One region of the Paenibacillus sp. FA6 genome, then DNA from elsewhere that is predicted to be linked to it. Evidence: riboswitches for the same ligand, from Rfam matches in the RefSeq annotation. Region 1 holds a riboswitch; each other region holds the start of a gene.
What was found. Region 1 has a riboswitch for cyclic di-AMP ahead of kdpF (K(+)-transporting ATPase subunit F). Riboswitches for the same ligand answer to the same signal wherever they lie in the genome.

Region 1 (4,723 bases):
AAGATGCAAGGAATTCAAGAAAGTAATGAAAAAGGTAGATGCAGAGTATGAAATATGGAAGTACGAGGACAAATGGGGCGGTGATTTTGACCAGTCTCGTTTAAAGTCAGATTTGGAAGAGGTGTTAGCAAGGCAACCATTCGACAAAGTTGTAACTCATAACCTAGAGGGAGAATATGGTCACACGCAGCATCAAGTTTTATCGAAACTAGTTCATGAATTAATAGAGAAAGATATTTATGTGTTTCATACTTCAGATATAAAATTAGATGACGATATATTAGCGAAGAAAAGAGAAATACTCAAATGCTTTAAGAGTCAAGATATTAAATGGTTGAAGAAATATATTCAGTTTGAAGAAATTAAGAAAGTACGCTAAGGAATGAATTCGATAGAATAATGATATGATTGCCTCCCCCGCCTCAAGTCGAGTACACCACTAGTCCGTGGACTGGTGTTATTAGTTTCCTAATATTGTATGATGAATAAATCAAGATCACTGAATTGGGGGAGTTACTTTATATGCGCGGAAAACATAGGTCAATCATGATGGTGGCAGTCGTTTCGATAATAATACTGGCTGGATGCACCAATAAATTTGAGGATTCGATCTCGGATTGGGCTGAGGAATTAAAGAACGATGGTATTCATAAAGAGATATCGCTCACACAAGAGATAGGTTCTGCATCGGATCTACTGTTGGAAAATGAGGTAGGCAGCATCGAGGTAACAGCGACCACGGATGATCAGATGACGGTGAGCGCAACGTTCTCATTTCCTAATAAGCCATCACGTGAATCCAAATATCAGGAAATTATCGACAATACTGAAATCTCTGTAGTTACACGAGGAGATCAATTGGAGATTACCACACACCCTAAGGGTAACGAGAAGACGGATATGTGGAAGTGGGTAAAGAAGGAATACGGGTTCTCACAATTCAGCATCGATTATAAGGTGGAACTTCCAGATTCAGTGAATCGCTACAAGATCCAAAGTGATGTGGGCAGAATTAAACTCCATAATCTACAGGGGATCTATGATATTCGTAGTGATGTGGGCACGATTTATATCGAAGGTGCTCAAATCCAAGGGGAGTCCAAGATAACGTCAGATGTAGGTAGTCTTCAACTTGGAATTAATCAAATGGATAGCGAGAGCACTCTCATAGCAAAAACGGATGTCGGTAGTATCAAGGCAATACTCGCAGAGACACTTCAATATAGTTTAAAAGTGAGCAGCGATGTCGGTCGAGTCGTTGGAGCGCCCAAAGGGGAAAGTGATATGAATGGCGGTGGACCATTGATAACACTGACCTCCGATGTGGGATCTATTACGGTGGAAAGTCCTTAATCTATTTGAATTAGTTAGGGTCCAGATAGTCATGAAGTTAGGTATAAATTCAGATAAGGTCACCCATTTCGTGGGGGCCTTTTTTGTATTGGAATAATAGGGATATATTAATGTATTTATAAGAAAACGATATATAGGGAGCATCAATGAGCAGGGAGGAGGTATTTGATTTTTTAATCGCTATCATTGGTCTAGACACTCCTTATTTCGCTCTAGGAAGGGGTTGAGTCACCTTTACAGTAGGTTGGGGCGGGTGTATGATTCATAACGAAATACAAATTGTTAATATATTCAATTATTAATTTCGCTGAGTTTTCGCCTTGTGGCGGAGAACGGGGGAACCAAAAGTAGTTACCTTTTTTCGGTGTGAGAGTCGGAAATTGGTAGCTGCAGGGGTGAATCCTGGCAAGGTCAATTCGGTCTTTGCTGGGTAGAGCGACTCTCACGGCTCGAATCCGACAGCTAACCTCGTAAGCATAAATCTGAGAGAGGAATGCGTTATGTAAAGTTTATTGAAAGAATGTCTTGAACGCTGAATTCTGTGTAATTCAGAAACGGGGGAACCAATCGGAGATGTCTGCTGCGTAAACGCCGGACATGTCCATGGGGTGAATTTCTTAAGTACTGTACCAGTGACTTGAGAATAGGGCGACTTCCTCGCCCGAATCCGACAGCTAACCTCGTAAGCGTGCAGGGAGAGGCAGCAAACCGCCTTCTGGCTGGTTCATGAGTTTATTTGGTCATGGACTTACTAAGAAGCTCTGGAAAAGCTACTTTTCACTGAGCTTCTTTTTTGTTGTCTTTAAAAGGTAAGAGAGGACCTAATTAAGGAAGATGTGATCAATTTGGTTGTCTGTATCTTCAGATCTGCCGTCCGTGGTCGTTGGATTCCTAATTGAAAAATAGAATAAGGATCAACCATCAAAAATCTACATGAGAGAGGGGCAATCCCATAATGATGGATGTCTACATGGTCATTACTATAATTGTTGGATTCGGATTATTGTTACTGTTCACGCATTGGTGCGGAACGTTGGTGGATGGAGGGGGAAGGGAACAATGATTGTTGTACTTACATTAACCATACTCATCTTCATTTACCTTATATATGCGTTAGTCAATCCTGAGAAATTCTAGAAACACATATTCATTCAAAGAAATCATCCCTATAAGGAGGATATTAAGCATGGACTTACTGCAAATAGGAATTGTGATTGTTGTACTACTGTTGCTGGTGAAGCCAGTGGGTACTTATATGTTTCATGTATTCTCCAATGAACCCAATCGGACGGATAAGATATTCGGTTCCATCGAAAATGTGATCTTCAAGATCATCGGGTTAAGAAATCGTGACAGTATGAATTGGAAACAGGTTGTACTGAGTTTAATTGCTACGAATGCGGCGTTAGTCGCCATTGGTTACTTGCTTCTACGTTTTCAAGGAATCCTGCCAGGAAATCCAAGTGGTAACGAGAATATGGAAGCATCGCTCGCCCTTAACACAATCATCAGTTTTATGACCAATACCAATCTGCAGCATTACAGCGGCGAGAGTGGTTTGACTTATTTAACGCAAATGGCAATTATTACGATGATGATGTTCACATCGGCAGCGTCAGGAGCTGCGATTGCGGTCGCATTTATTCGCGGGATTACCCGGAGTGGGGAAGGGTTAGGTAACTTTTTTCAGGATTTCACCAAAGCTATTATTCGTATCTACGTACCACTAGCACTTGTTGTTACCATCGTATTGGTTGGCTTAAAAGTACCACAAACGTTCGACCCGACAGCTTCGATAACAACGCTTGAAGGGGTAGCGCAACAAATATCTATGGGTCCGATCGCTTCACTGGAGTCCATTAAACATCTTGGAACAAATGGTGGTGGATTCTTTGGAGTCAACTCGTCTCATCCATTTGAGAATCCAAGTCCACTGACGAATGTTATTGAAATATTAAGTATGTGGACTTTATCAGCATCGCTACCGTATATGTTTGGTCTGTTTGCGAGGAACAAGAAGCAAGGATGGGTCATATTCTCAGCCATGATGATTCTGTTCTTGGTATTTCTAAGCGTCAGTTATATGTCTGAAAATTCCGGAAACCCTGCGATTAATGCGCTAGGTATTGAATCTTCTCAAGGTAGTATGGAAGGAAAAGAGGTTCGGTTCGGCATAGCACAATCGGCATTGTTCTCTACCGTTACAACGGCTGCGACAACGGGATCGGTCAACAACATGCATGACACATTAACACCTCTCGGAGGACTTGCAGCACTTTCTGGAATGATGCTCAACGTCGTATTTGGAGGTAAAGGTGTCGGGTTGGTTAACATGTTGATGTACGCAATATTAGCTGTCTTTATTTGTGGGCTAATGGTTGGGCGGACCCCAGAGTTCTTAGGACGTAAGATTGAGGCCAGGGAAATGAAGTTGATTGCACTTGTTATTCTGGTGCATCCGTTTATTATCTTAGTTCCTACGGCGCTCTCATTCATGACCGCTTCGGGCTATGGTTCAATAAGTAATCCGGGATTCCATGGTTTATCCCAGGTCTTATATGAATACACTTCATCTGCAGCGAACAACGGCTCCGGTTTCGAAGGGCTTGCGGATAATAACGTATTCTGGAACGTATCGACCGGTCTCGTGATGTTCTTTGGACGCTACATGTCGATTATTGCGATGCTTGCAGTAGCGGGTTCACTTAGTGCTAAGAAACCTGTTGCTGAAACGATCGGTACATTCCGTACGGATAATAAGCTATTTATTGGAATATTGCTCGGTGTTGTCCTATTGATCGGGGCGTTGACGTTTCTTCCGGTCATTGTCTTGGGCCCTGTGGCCGAATTTTTAACACTCCATTAGAACGAGGTGCTTGAACGATGAGTAATAACCGCCAAAGCATGTTCAATGGTGAAATAGCCAAACATGCTGTTAAAGAGAGTTTTATCAAATTGAATCCAATGTTTATGATAAAGAATCCCGTGATGTTTGTTGTTGAGGTGGGGACATTGGTTGTACTGATGATGGTTCTATTTCCAAGTTATTTCGGAACCGAAGATCAACTGGGGTTTAATATCACGGTGTTCTTGATATTGTTATTTACGGTCCTATTCGCTAACTTCGCTGAATCGCTAGCAGAAGGACGTGGGAAGGCGCAAGCCGACTCCTTGAAGAAAGGTAAGCAGGAAATTAAAGCTAATAAACGTATAGGCTCGGAGATTAAGGTTGTTAATTCTACGGAGTTACGTAAAGGCGATGTCGTTATTGTCTCAAGGGGAGAGATGATTCCTGGAGATGGTGAAGTTATTGAAGGATTAGCATCAGTGGATGAATCGGCGATCACGGGCGAATCAGCTCCCGTGATCA
Region 2 (4,723 bases), 850 kb from region 1:
ACCATGCTGAGAAGGAAACGGTAGGCTCGTAACGATGAATTTCCTGATAGGCTTTGAGAAAAACCTCTTGAACCGCATCCTGAGCCTCTTCCCGGTCTTTGAGCAGATGATAGCAATAGATGTACATGGGCTTTTGAAATCTGAGAATGATAGATGTATAAGCTTCATGATTTCCAGCCTTTACAAGTGTAACAGCGGTCTCTATTTGCTCTGCGGCACTGTTGCTGGGTCTCACTTCTTCCAAGCAATCACCTCCTTTGCTTTTCGTCTATATAACAATTCCAAGTAGCTCTTTTGTGACATCGCATATGAAGTACGATTATAAACCGGAAATTGATTGCGGCGGAGCCAGCGTAGGGACTTAGAAAATAAAGAGAAAAGCAGTCTAAACCTCTCATAAAGGGGGTTTAGGCTGCTTGTATAATTTCAAAGCCTCATTTTCTAAATAATCTACAACCCATTCCTCCTCTGAATGTTTTGATTAACCTGTAATAACCCTCTCTATTGGATAATGGAACTTTGCGTTCTTTTTCTGGCCGCCAATGACAAACAAGAAAGAAGTTAAACCGATTCTTCCTATGAACATCAAAACCATGAGAATGCATTTTGCAACAATGCTGAGATCCGGGGTAATTCCCATAGATAAGCCAACTGTACCGAAGGCAGAACAAACTTCTAAAAATATAGCAATAAGCTGCTGTTCTTTATCAGAAATGCTTATAGCTATAACCGATACACAGCACATGACAATAGCTAATAGCGTAATGGCCAGTGATTTCAGAATATCATCTTGATGTAGCTCTCGATTAAAGATCTTGATCTCACGGTTTCCTTTTGCAAAGTGATAAATAAATAATATGTTTAAAGCAAATGTCGTCGTTCGTATTCCCCCGCCTACAGAATTGGGGGATCCTCCAATAAACATGAAAACACTCATAACCAAAAGTGTTGGCATTGAAAATTCGTTGATATCCATTGTAGTAAGCCCGGCACTTCTCGTCGTTGTCGCTTGAAAGAAGGCATAGAAAAAGCTTTCATGCCAAGTCATCCCCTTAAAAGCATGTTGATATTCAAGTAACAGAATAAGGATTGTCCCAATAACAAGAAGAATTCCATACGTAGATGTCGTCAACTTTGCGAATAATGAAAAGCGGAAAGGGTGATCAAGCTTCATCTTTTTCCTGGATAAATATGCCTTCGCCTCAATTAATACAGGAAATCCAATGGCACCAAAAATAATTAATATAATAGTTACCAGTTGCACGAAGTAATCGCCCGCATAAGGTGAAAGGGACTCTCCAGTTATATCCATCCCAGCATTTGTCGTCGCACTAACTGATGCAAACAAGCCTTGAAGGAATGCATCCTTCCAAGTCGGATAATATTTCAAGAAATGAAAACCAAAAATGAGTGCTCCTATAAGCTCTGTCAGGAGAATAATCTTCAGGATATCTTTAACTAATTGAACGAGTCCTGATAATGCGAACTGATTGTTGTCGACCATGATCAAGCGGCGTTCACGCAATCCAATTTTTCGACCCAAAAGCATCCAGAAGAATGTGCTCATAGCCATAATGCCAATACCCCCGAATTGCAATACGAGCATAATGACGAAATATCCAAATACGCTATAGGTCTCTGAAATATTAAATACAGATAAGCCTGTGTCACTTACTACACTGACAGCTGTGAAGACGGTGTCAAAAAAGGTCACTTTAACTCCAAGTCTATGCACTCCTGGGATACTGAATAATAGAATTGATATGGTTACTGCCAGTAAATAATAGCCGCTTATAACCTGAGCAGGTGACCGTTCTTCTAGCCAGACTCGTATTTTACTTTTACCCAACATAGATTACATATCTCCTTAATTTTGTTTATATCATAAAAGGTATTAGCAACCTTATTTAGGTCCCTGGTAATCGTACAGAATAGGCAACAAAAAGGAAGCCTACGGAAGAGGAAACTCTTCCGTAGGCTTCGAAGGGATCATTAAATAAACCCGTGTGCACACGAAATTTGTTGCCTCTCTCGATACGCTTACGAGGTTAGCTGACGGATTCGGGCGTGAGAGTCGCCCTACTCGAATCGAGATTCACCCCAGTGTGCCAGTAATGGCTACGTTTGGTTTCCCCGTTTCCCCACATGGGGGAATTAAGCGATAAAGACGTATAGGTTAGCATTTCTTTATCAAAAGTGATTTGAATGGTCTTCTAAGACGATTACGAAGGATTAGAATAGTGATTATCATACTCCTTGCGTTTATGCTTGTAAAGGAAGAAAGTCTGAGGAATGTCAACTGTTCATGGGAAACGAAATCACTGATTTCTCTCCTCTACAAGGTTTAACGAAACTGGACAACTTATTGGCTGATCTCCAAGTGGTTGAAGTGGGATCTCTACAAGGACCTATCGTGGAAGTGGAAAACCTGGTTACAGGATTAGATGGGAATAAAGTGATACCTAACTTAGCGGGTGCTAGAAACAATAAAACGATGAAAGAGATCGTGTTTGATGTAAATGTTTGAGCGGAGAACCCTGATACGTTACAATAGACCTTTCGAATGAAGATAAGGGAGTCTACATATTCGTAATGACTTATCAAGTAGAAGGTAATCTTGTGCAACTCATTTATATGATTGATAATACTTAATTGGTTAAAAGATGATGACACGTTAAACGTTTGCGCCAAACCATTAAGGGCACCCAAAAGGGTGCCCTTAATTTAATTTCCCTGACCGATTCCACTATATCTTCCGACTTCTCACGACTGTAAAGATAGGCCAAAGAAGAACAACATACTGACAACAGCGATGAAACAGAGGAGTAACCAAGATGCTAGTCTCATACCCAGCTAAACCGAATCTTCCCTTGAGACTCTTGAGTCATATATGCTTGCTTTCCTGATTAAATCCATTACTTTGTCGGCTCCTCCGCCGTTCTCATGCTGTCTCATTGTATCCCTGTATTTATAGCGATTCTCATATAATATCCTAATCGCGTTAATAAAGCCTTGAGTGGTCATTTCTTCTTGAAGTAACATCTCAGCAAAGCCAGTTTGTTGAAAATACTGGGCCTGGGCAAGTTGACCAGATCGACTCCCACCATTCGTATGCGGTATCAATAACATCGGTTTGTGCAAAGCAAGTAGCTCCATAATGGAGTTGGAGCCTGCACGAGACACGACGACATCGGCCATAGCCAATAGATTCGGTAATTCGCTACTTTTGACGAATTCATAAGCTCTGTAATTATGCGTAGAGAGGGAATGATCCACCTTGCCCTCCCCGCAGATATGAACAACCTGAAATGTATCTATTAACTCTGAAAGTACACCTTTTACGATTTGGTTAATGCTGTGTGCTCCGAGACTACCTCCCATAATAAGAAGAACTGGCTTCTCATAAGTGAAACCGCAGAAGGCTAATCCACGATGTTTATCGGCTAATTTGAAGCCATCTTTCATGATGTGACCCACATAAACAGCTTTGGGGGAAGGATGCTTTTGTGCCGTTTCTAGAAAGGTGGTAGTCATATGGGTGGCAAAAGGAAGTGAAATTTTATTGGCTAGTCCGAGGTTCAGATCTGGTTCATGAATAATAATTGGCACTTTATTGAGTTTTGCCGCAAGCACAACGGGGACAGAGACAAAACCACCCTTAGAGAAAACAACATCTGGTTTTATTGTTCGGATGAGTCTGTAGGATTGAAAGATGCCTTTCATGACGTTGAACACGTCGGTCACATTCTTCCAAGCGAAATACCGCCTTAGTTTGCCAGTAGAAATGGCATGGTACGTCACTTCTTTGTAGTCAGACACGAGCTTTTTCTCAATCCCTTGTTCAGAACCTATATAATGGATGTCCCAATTCTCTGCTACACACTTAGGTATCAATACAAGATTGCCTGATACATGACCCGCGGAGCCCCCACCAGTGAACACGATTGTGGTCCTCATCCTAAGAAACCACCCTTTTGTAACATTTCTCTTATCTCTGTTTTACTCATTAATACATGATTAGAATCGTAACTATGGAAATCTACCGGAACCCGGGTTGCATAAGCATCTTGTAACCCTTCTATTTGAAAAGGTGGGAGAATGACATAATAGTGCTCATCCAGATTGATGGAATGATTGCTTTCAAACTCGGAAATAAGTGCTTCATTTAGGCTTTCACCGGGGCGAATCCCTGTTTCATTGATCTGAATTGCAGTCGTTGCTAGATCCTCAATTAATACTTCTGCCATATCCTTAATGCTACAAGCAGGCATTTTTGTGACATAAACTTCCCCGCCTATGCTCTCTTCTGTCGCTTTAAGGAGTAATGTAATAGCATCACCTATGGTAAGGAAAAACCGAGTCATTCTGGAATCGGTTAGAGAAATGTCTAATCCATTCTCTATTCTTTGTTTGAAAATCGGAATTACACTACCGGTGGACCCGAGTACATTTCCACTTCTCACGCTTACGAACTTGGTCTTGGATTCTCTGAGATTAGCATGAACGACTAGTTTTTCGCCGAGGGCTTTGGTCATACCGTAGGTACTAGAGGGATGCGTAGCTTTATCGGTGGATACATAAATAACCTTTTTAACCCCATGTGTAATCGCCGCATGAATGACATGTTGCGTTCCCAATACGTTGGTTTTCATTGCACTGTCTGGCTGTTGTTCACAGATCGGTACATGCTTTAAGGCTGCTAAGTGATAGATGTAATCCACCT
Region 3 (4,723 bases), 580 kb from region 1:
GACTTTGCTTGGTCGGCATCTCCTGATTTCATTGTAGCAGAGAAGCCCTTCTCTTCTCCTGAAGTTCCTGGTGTACGAATCAAGCTATATCTAGACCCTGCTCATAAGGATATGAAAGATCGCTATTTCTATGCCGCTGAGGTTGCCTTGAAATATTTCAGCAAGTGGTATGGTCCCTATCCTTATTCCACCTTGTCGATCGTTGTCCCTCCTACTGCAGGCAATGGCGCAGGCGGTATGGAGTATCCGACCTTAATTACAGCCTTCGGTGCCAAGAACGATTCACCTGGTTATGAACTGGAGCGAACGGTTATTCATGAGATTGGTCATCAATATTTCTATGGGATGATTGCAAGTAATGAATTTGAAGAGGCCTGGCTAGATGAGGGTTTCACCTCATATGCAGAAGATCAGCTGATGGAGCAGGAATTCGGACTCGTCCCCAACCTTCCCGTCCAAGCCACGATCATCCCTTCACCCGCCTCACTCACACAGGAGGCATGGAAATATGGCTCTCAGGAACATTATGCTCAGAATGTCTATTACCGTGGCAAGTTAGTGTTAAAAAGTATTGAGAGACAGGTAGGTCAGCAGAAGATGAGTAAGATTATGACGGCCTACACTCAGAAGTACCGCTTTTCCCACCCATCAACCCGTGATTTCCAAATGATTGTGGAGCAGGTCACCCATAAATCGTGGCAATCCTTTTTCGATCAATATGTCTATGGTAAACAAATGACCGACTTTGCTGTTGATAGCATCACAGTACAGAAGAAAGACGTTGCCTCTGGGACACAATATGAATCGAACGTAACTGTAAGCCGACTAGATGGTACCTACTCCAATATCCCAATACGGTTTACCTTCGCTGATGGTCATACCTTACACAAGGTATGGAATGGAACAGGAGACACTATCCAGTTCAAGCTACAATATAAATCGCCTCTTTCCTCGGCTCTCATTGATCCAGATTACACACTTGTACTGGAGAATAAATATATCAATAACTATTTAACAGCGGAGCTAGATATCGAGAAGGTCTCCCGCTGGAATATTAGCATGACCAAGCTGCTTGAAGTATGGCTTGGAAGTCTGTCCTGGTGAGGTGAAGAACGGTGAGGACGAATATCGCCAATGGCTGGATCAGTGTCAAGAATCAATTCTACGTCGTTATCATTCTATTTCTGTACCAACTTCTCTTCAGTTACTTTCTGTACCGTTTAGTCAATTCAGTCGTAGTTCCTTTACTTCAGCGCTACCCAGATCCACCTCCCACTGAATTAAGTCAGATCTTATTCTATGTTGAGGGTCAATTGAATCTCACACATAGCCAAACCGTTCACAACTATATGTGGATTCTACTGGGTATGTTACTCTTTCGTATGCTTCTCACCCCTTTCATTCATTCAGGCATATTCTATGGACTTCACCAAGAACAAAAGGGTGAGACAGGGCTTTTCTTCTTCAAAGGTATGGCTTTGTACGCCAAACCAGTGATGCTATTCTATTGGAGCGAGGCATTATTGGTTCTTCTTCCCGCGTACTGGTTAATCCCTAAGCTTTATACGTTAGCCATTAGCGGCTTTATGTCACCATCCATATTACTTCAGGCTATTCCTTATGTGCTGGGATGGGGCATATACCGATATGTCATACACCAGGTCATCCTCTTCATGCAATTTGGAAAAATAGGGTCAGCAGGCATCTTCTCCTCTGCCCTGATATGTTTGCGCAATGCGCTTCCTGTTATTGGCATATCCCTTATCTTGGGCGTATTCAGTTTACTTCTCTTCTGCCTATTTACTGGTCTCTCACTTGTGTGGTCAGGGCTTCTCGCCCTCATACTTCAACAGTCCTATCCACTAATAGCTTGTCTATTTAAATTGTGGCATATCACTTCTCATTATCATTTGTGGCACTCCAAATTTTACAAGTCATAATAACTCTCCTTTATGTCTCTTAATAATTGCTTGTTATAAGAAGCCTCCGTCCTTTTCACCAAAAGGGTCGGGGGTTTCTTGTCTTTATTGAGTTATTGGAATTTGCCAAAGTATAAATCCTCTGTTAAGATATCACTTGTAACAACTTTGTAACCTTTACAACCTATTCATATTATTAGTTATCGACGATTGTCACTTATTGGTGCATCATACAGCCGAATTCCTAAGCACCAGGGGGCGGGGGATCCAATTATATGGGTGAATTGATCTTGAATCAGAGGGATCATAGGGTACCTTCAACCGAATCCTTAAGCTAACCTCGCAGGCATTGGAAGGGGAAAACGTAATTGAACAAGAAGTTAACTGCTAGCGTATTAAGTATGGCTCTTGCATTTACCATTGGAACAGGTAGCGTATTCGCCGACTCAACCATGGATTCGGTCATTGACCGTACCATTGGAGTTAGTTATAAGACTGGTGGAACATCCACCAACGGATTTGATTGTTCTGGCTTCACTCGGTATGTCTTCACGAAATTAGGCATCACCTTGCCAAGACAGTCTTCAGCACAGTTCAAAACAGGTACAGCCGTATCACGTAATGAGATGAGACCTGGAGATCTAGTCTTTTTCAACACTTCCGGAAAAGGTGTATCTCATGTTGGTGTATTTGTCGGTAGTGGAAAATTTGCTCATGCATCTACTTCACGTGGTGTCATCATCAGTTCTCTAAACGAAAGTTACTACGCCAAGCGCTATGTTGGTGCCAAACGAGTCATGAGTACTGCCAAATATCAAGCAGCTGCTTACAATTAACAATACAATAAATAGTACCTTAGGAAGACCTATCGAGGAGTCGACATCTCTTTCGTAGGTCTCCTTTTTCAACAAAATTAAATAATATACCTCAAATATGATAGAAACAATTGCCAAAACGCCATTCCTTTGCTACAATAGTTCAAGTAAGTACATAGTAACAACTTTGTAATAAGTTTTGTAACATTTACGTTAACTATATCTGCCGAATTCCCGATACAACGGGAAGTGGGGGAACCGTCTTGGGTGAATTGATCTTGCAACAGAGGGATCATAGGGAACCTTCAACCGAATCCTTAAGCTAACCTCGCAGGCACCGGAAGGAGTTATCTTGTTGAAGAAGAAATTAATATCAGTAGCACTAGGAATGACAATATTGTTGTCCTTCGGAACTGGAAGCGCTTTCGCAGATTCCAAGCTGGACAAGGCTATCGATCCGACGATCGGGACTGAATATGTAGGTGGCGGAGTAAGCACCAATGGATTCGATTGCTCAGGATTTACAATGTATATTTTTGATAAGCTCGGTGTTGAATTACCCCATCAATCAGGTTCCCAATTTAGTATGGGCACAGCAATTGCACAGAAGGACTTAAGAGAAGGAGATCTTGTCTTCTTTAACTTTACTGGAAAAGGTCTTGTATCGCACGTTGGAATATACGTAGGTGATGGAAAGTTTGCACATGCGTCTTCATCTAAAGGTGTCATTATTAACTCACTTAGCCAAGCCTATTATACAAACGGTTACGTTGGCGCTAAAAGAATTATGAGTGATAATACATATGAATCTGCTGCACTCGATAATTAAATAATTGTTATTAACGGGCCTGCAGTTGAGATTTCAATAGAATCTCAACTGCAGGCTCTTTCATTTCATCCCTATTATAGTGGTAGTTCAAAAGGTCAGGTTTGAACTACCTCTTACAGAAAGGAATCTATGTATGAATCACCCGGATTTGATCATCACACCCATGGACATTGACCATGCTCGCGCTATATCGGAATGGACTTATCCCACTCCCTACGATATTTACGGATGGATGCCATGGGACCAAATGGAAGCACTAGGTATTGAATTTGGCGATCCCATCATTCGTAAAGAACAGTATGCTTCTGTGACGAATGCACAAGGGGAACTCTGCGGATTTGCTCAGTTCTTCCCGTTAGAAGGCGTAACTCGTCTTGGTATCAGCATGCGACCTGATTTATGCGGACAGGGATTAGGAAAGGTTGTTGTACAATCCATTGTTTGTGAGGCAGTACGTCGGAGCCCCCATGATGAAATTGACTTAGAGGTCCTAACCTGGAACAAGCGCGCCATCCAGGTATACCTCAAAGCAGGGTTTGAAATTACGGATACTTATGAACGACTCACTCCGGATGGTATGAAGCCTTTTTTTTGCATGGTTTTAAGACAACCTTCCGATTTCTATGATAAATAGCACTCCTTAACGCCCTTTATATAATATATACTGGATTTTTCGTTTCTTTTTTGGCACAATAGGTATGATGTACGTTTCCCATCCGTTATAATAAAATTATCAGCTTACATAAGAAAGGGTGAACAAGATGAAGAAATATATCATGAGTGGTTTCTTCTTTACTGCATGTATTCTAGCCATCGTGCTTATGTTTACACTGCCTGGTCAAGGGGAAGAAAACAAGGTTGTAAAACCTAGTATGCCAGAAGTTGTATTGGATGCTTCAGCAGCCGAAATACTAGTTAAAGCAAGTTGTATTTCTTGTCACGGTGATCAGCTACAAGGTGGAGTAGGTCCAAACCTACAAGCAATTGGTAGCACTATGTCACCTGAAGAAATATACACATTGGTTAGTAAAGGTAAAGGAATTATGCCTGGCTTCAAAGATACATTAGCAGAAGAAGAAATTGCTAATGTCGCGCAGTGGTTAGCTCAAAAGAAATAACACAAGCTGAAACGGCTACGCTGTCCTTTTGAAGGACGGTAT

Region 2: it holds a riboswitch for cyclic di-AMP, as region 1 does, so the genes downstream of both, ACP8HI_RS23170 (TrkH family potassium uptake protein) here and kdpF (K(+)-transporting ATPase subunit F) in region 1, are expected to answer to the same signal.
Region 3: it holds a riboswitch for cyclic di-AMP, as region 1 does, so the genes downstream of both, ACP8HI_RS21985 (C40 family peptidase) here and kdpF (K(+)-transporting ATPase subunit F) in region 1, are expected to answer to the same signal.

What each region holds. Positions count from the first base shown of each region.
Region 1 covers NZ_CP188820.1:4,254,698-4,259,420, reverse strand. Annotated here, with positions in the region: gene ACP8HI_RS19560 (PIG-L deacetylase family protein) at 1-379, shown strand, start outside; gene ACP8HI_RS19555 (hypothetical protein) at 523-1,353, shown strand; cyclic di-AMP (ydaO/yuaA leader) riboswitch at 1,649-1,845, shown strand; cyclic di-AMP (ydaO/yuaA leader) riboswitch at 1,874-2,058, shown strand; gene kdpF (K(+)-transporting ATPase subunit F) at 2,413-2,490, shown strand; gene kdpA (potassium-transporting ATPase subunit KdpA) at 2,540-4,219, shown strand; gene kdpB (potassium-transporting ATPase subunit KdpB) at 4,237-4,723, shown strand, end outside.
Region 2 covers NZ_CP188820.1:5,104,743-5,109,465, forward strand. Annotated here, with positions in the region: gene ACP8HI_RS23165 (RNA polymerase sigma factor) at 1-244, opposite strand, end outside; gene ACP8HI_RS23170 (TrkH family potassium uptake protein) at 482-1,852, opposite strand; cyclic di-AMP (ydaO/yuaA leader) riboswitch at 2,022-2,171, opposite strand; gene ACP8HI_RS23175 (hypothetical protein) at 2,306-2,527, shown strand; gene ACP8HI_RS23180 (undecaprenyldiphospho-muramoylpentapeptide beta-N-acetylglucosaminyltransferase) at 2,854-3,957, opposite strand; gene ACP8HI_RS23185 (SDR family NAD(P)-dependent oxidoreductase) at 3,954-4,723, opposite strand, start outside.
Region 3 covers NZ_CP188820.1:4,838,780-4,843,502, forward strand. Annotated here, with positions in the region: gene ACP8HI_RS21975 (M1 family metallopeptidase) at 1-1,104, shown strand, start outside; gene ACP8HI_RS21980 (hypothetical protein) at 1,116-1,940, shown strand; cyclic di-AMP (ydaO/yuaA leader) riboswitch at 2,144-2,283, shown strand; gene ACP8HI_RS21985 (C40 family peptidase) at 2,288-2,755, shown strand; cyclic di-AMP (ydaO/yuaA leader) riboswitch at 2,949-3,086, shown strand; gene ACP8HI_RS21990 (C40 family peptidase) at 3,090-3,563, shown strand; gene ACP8HI_RS21995 (GNAT family N-acetyltransferase) at 3,697-4,197, shown strand; gene ACP8HI_RS22000 (c-type cytochrome) at 4,325-4,681, shown strand.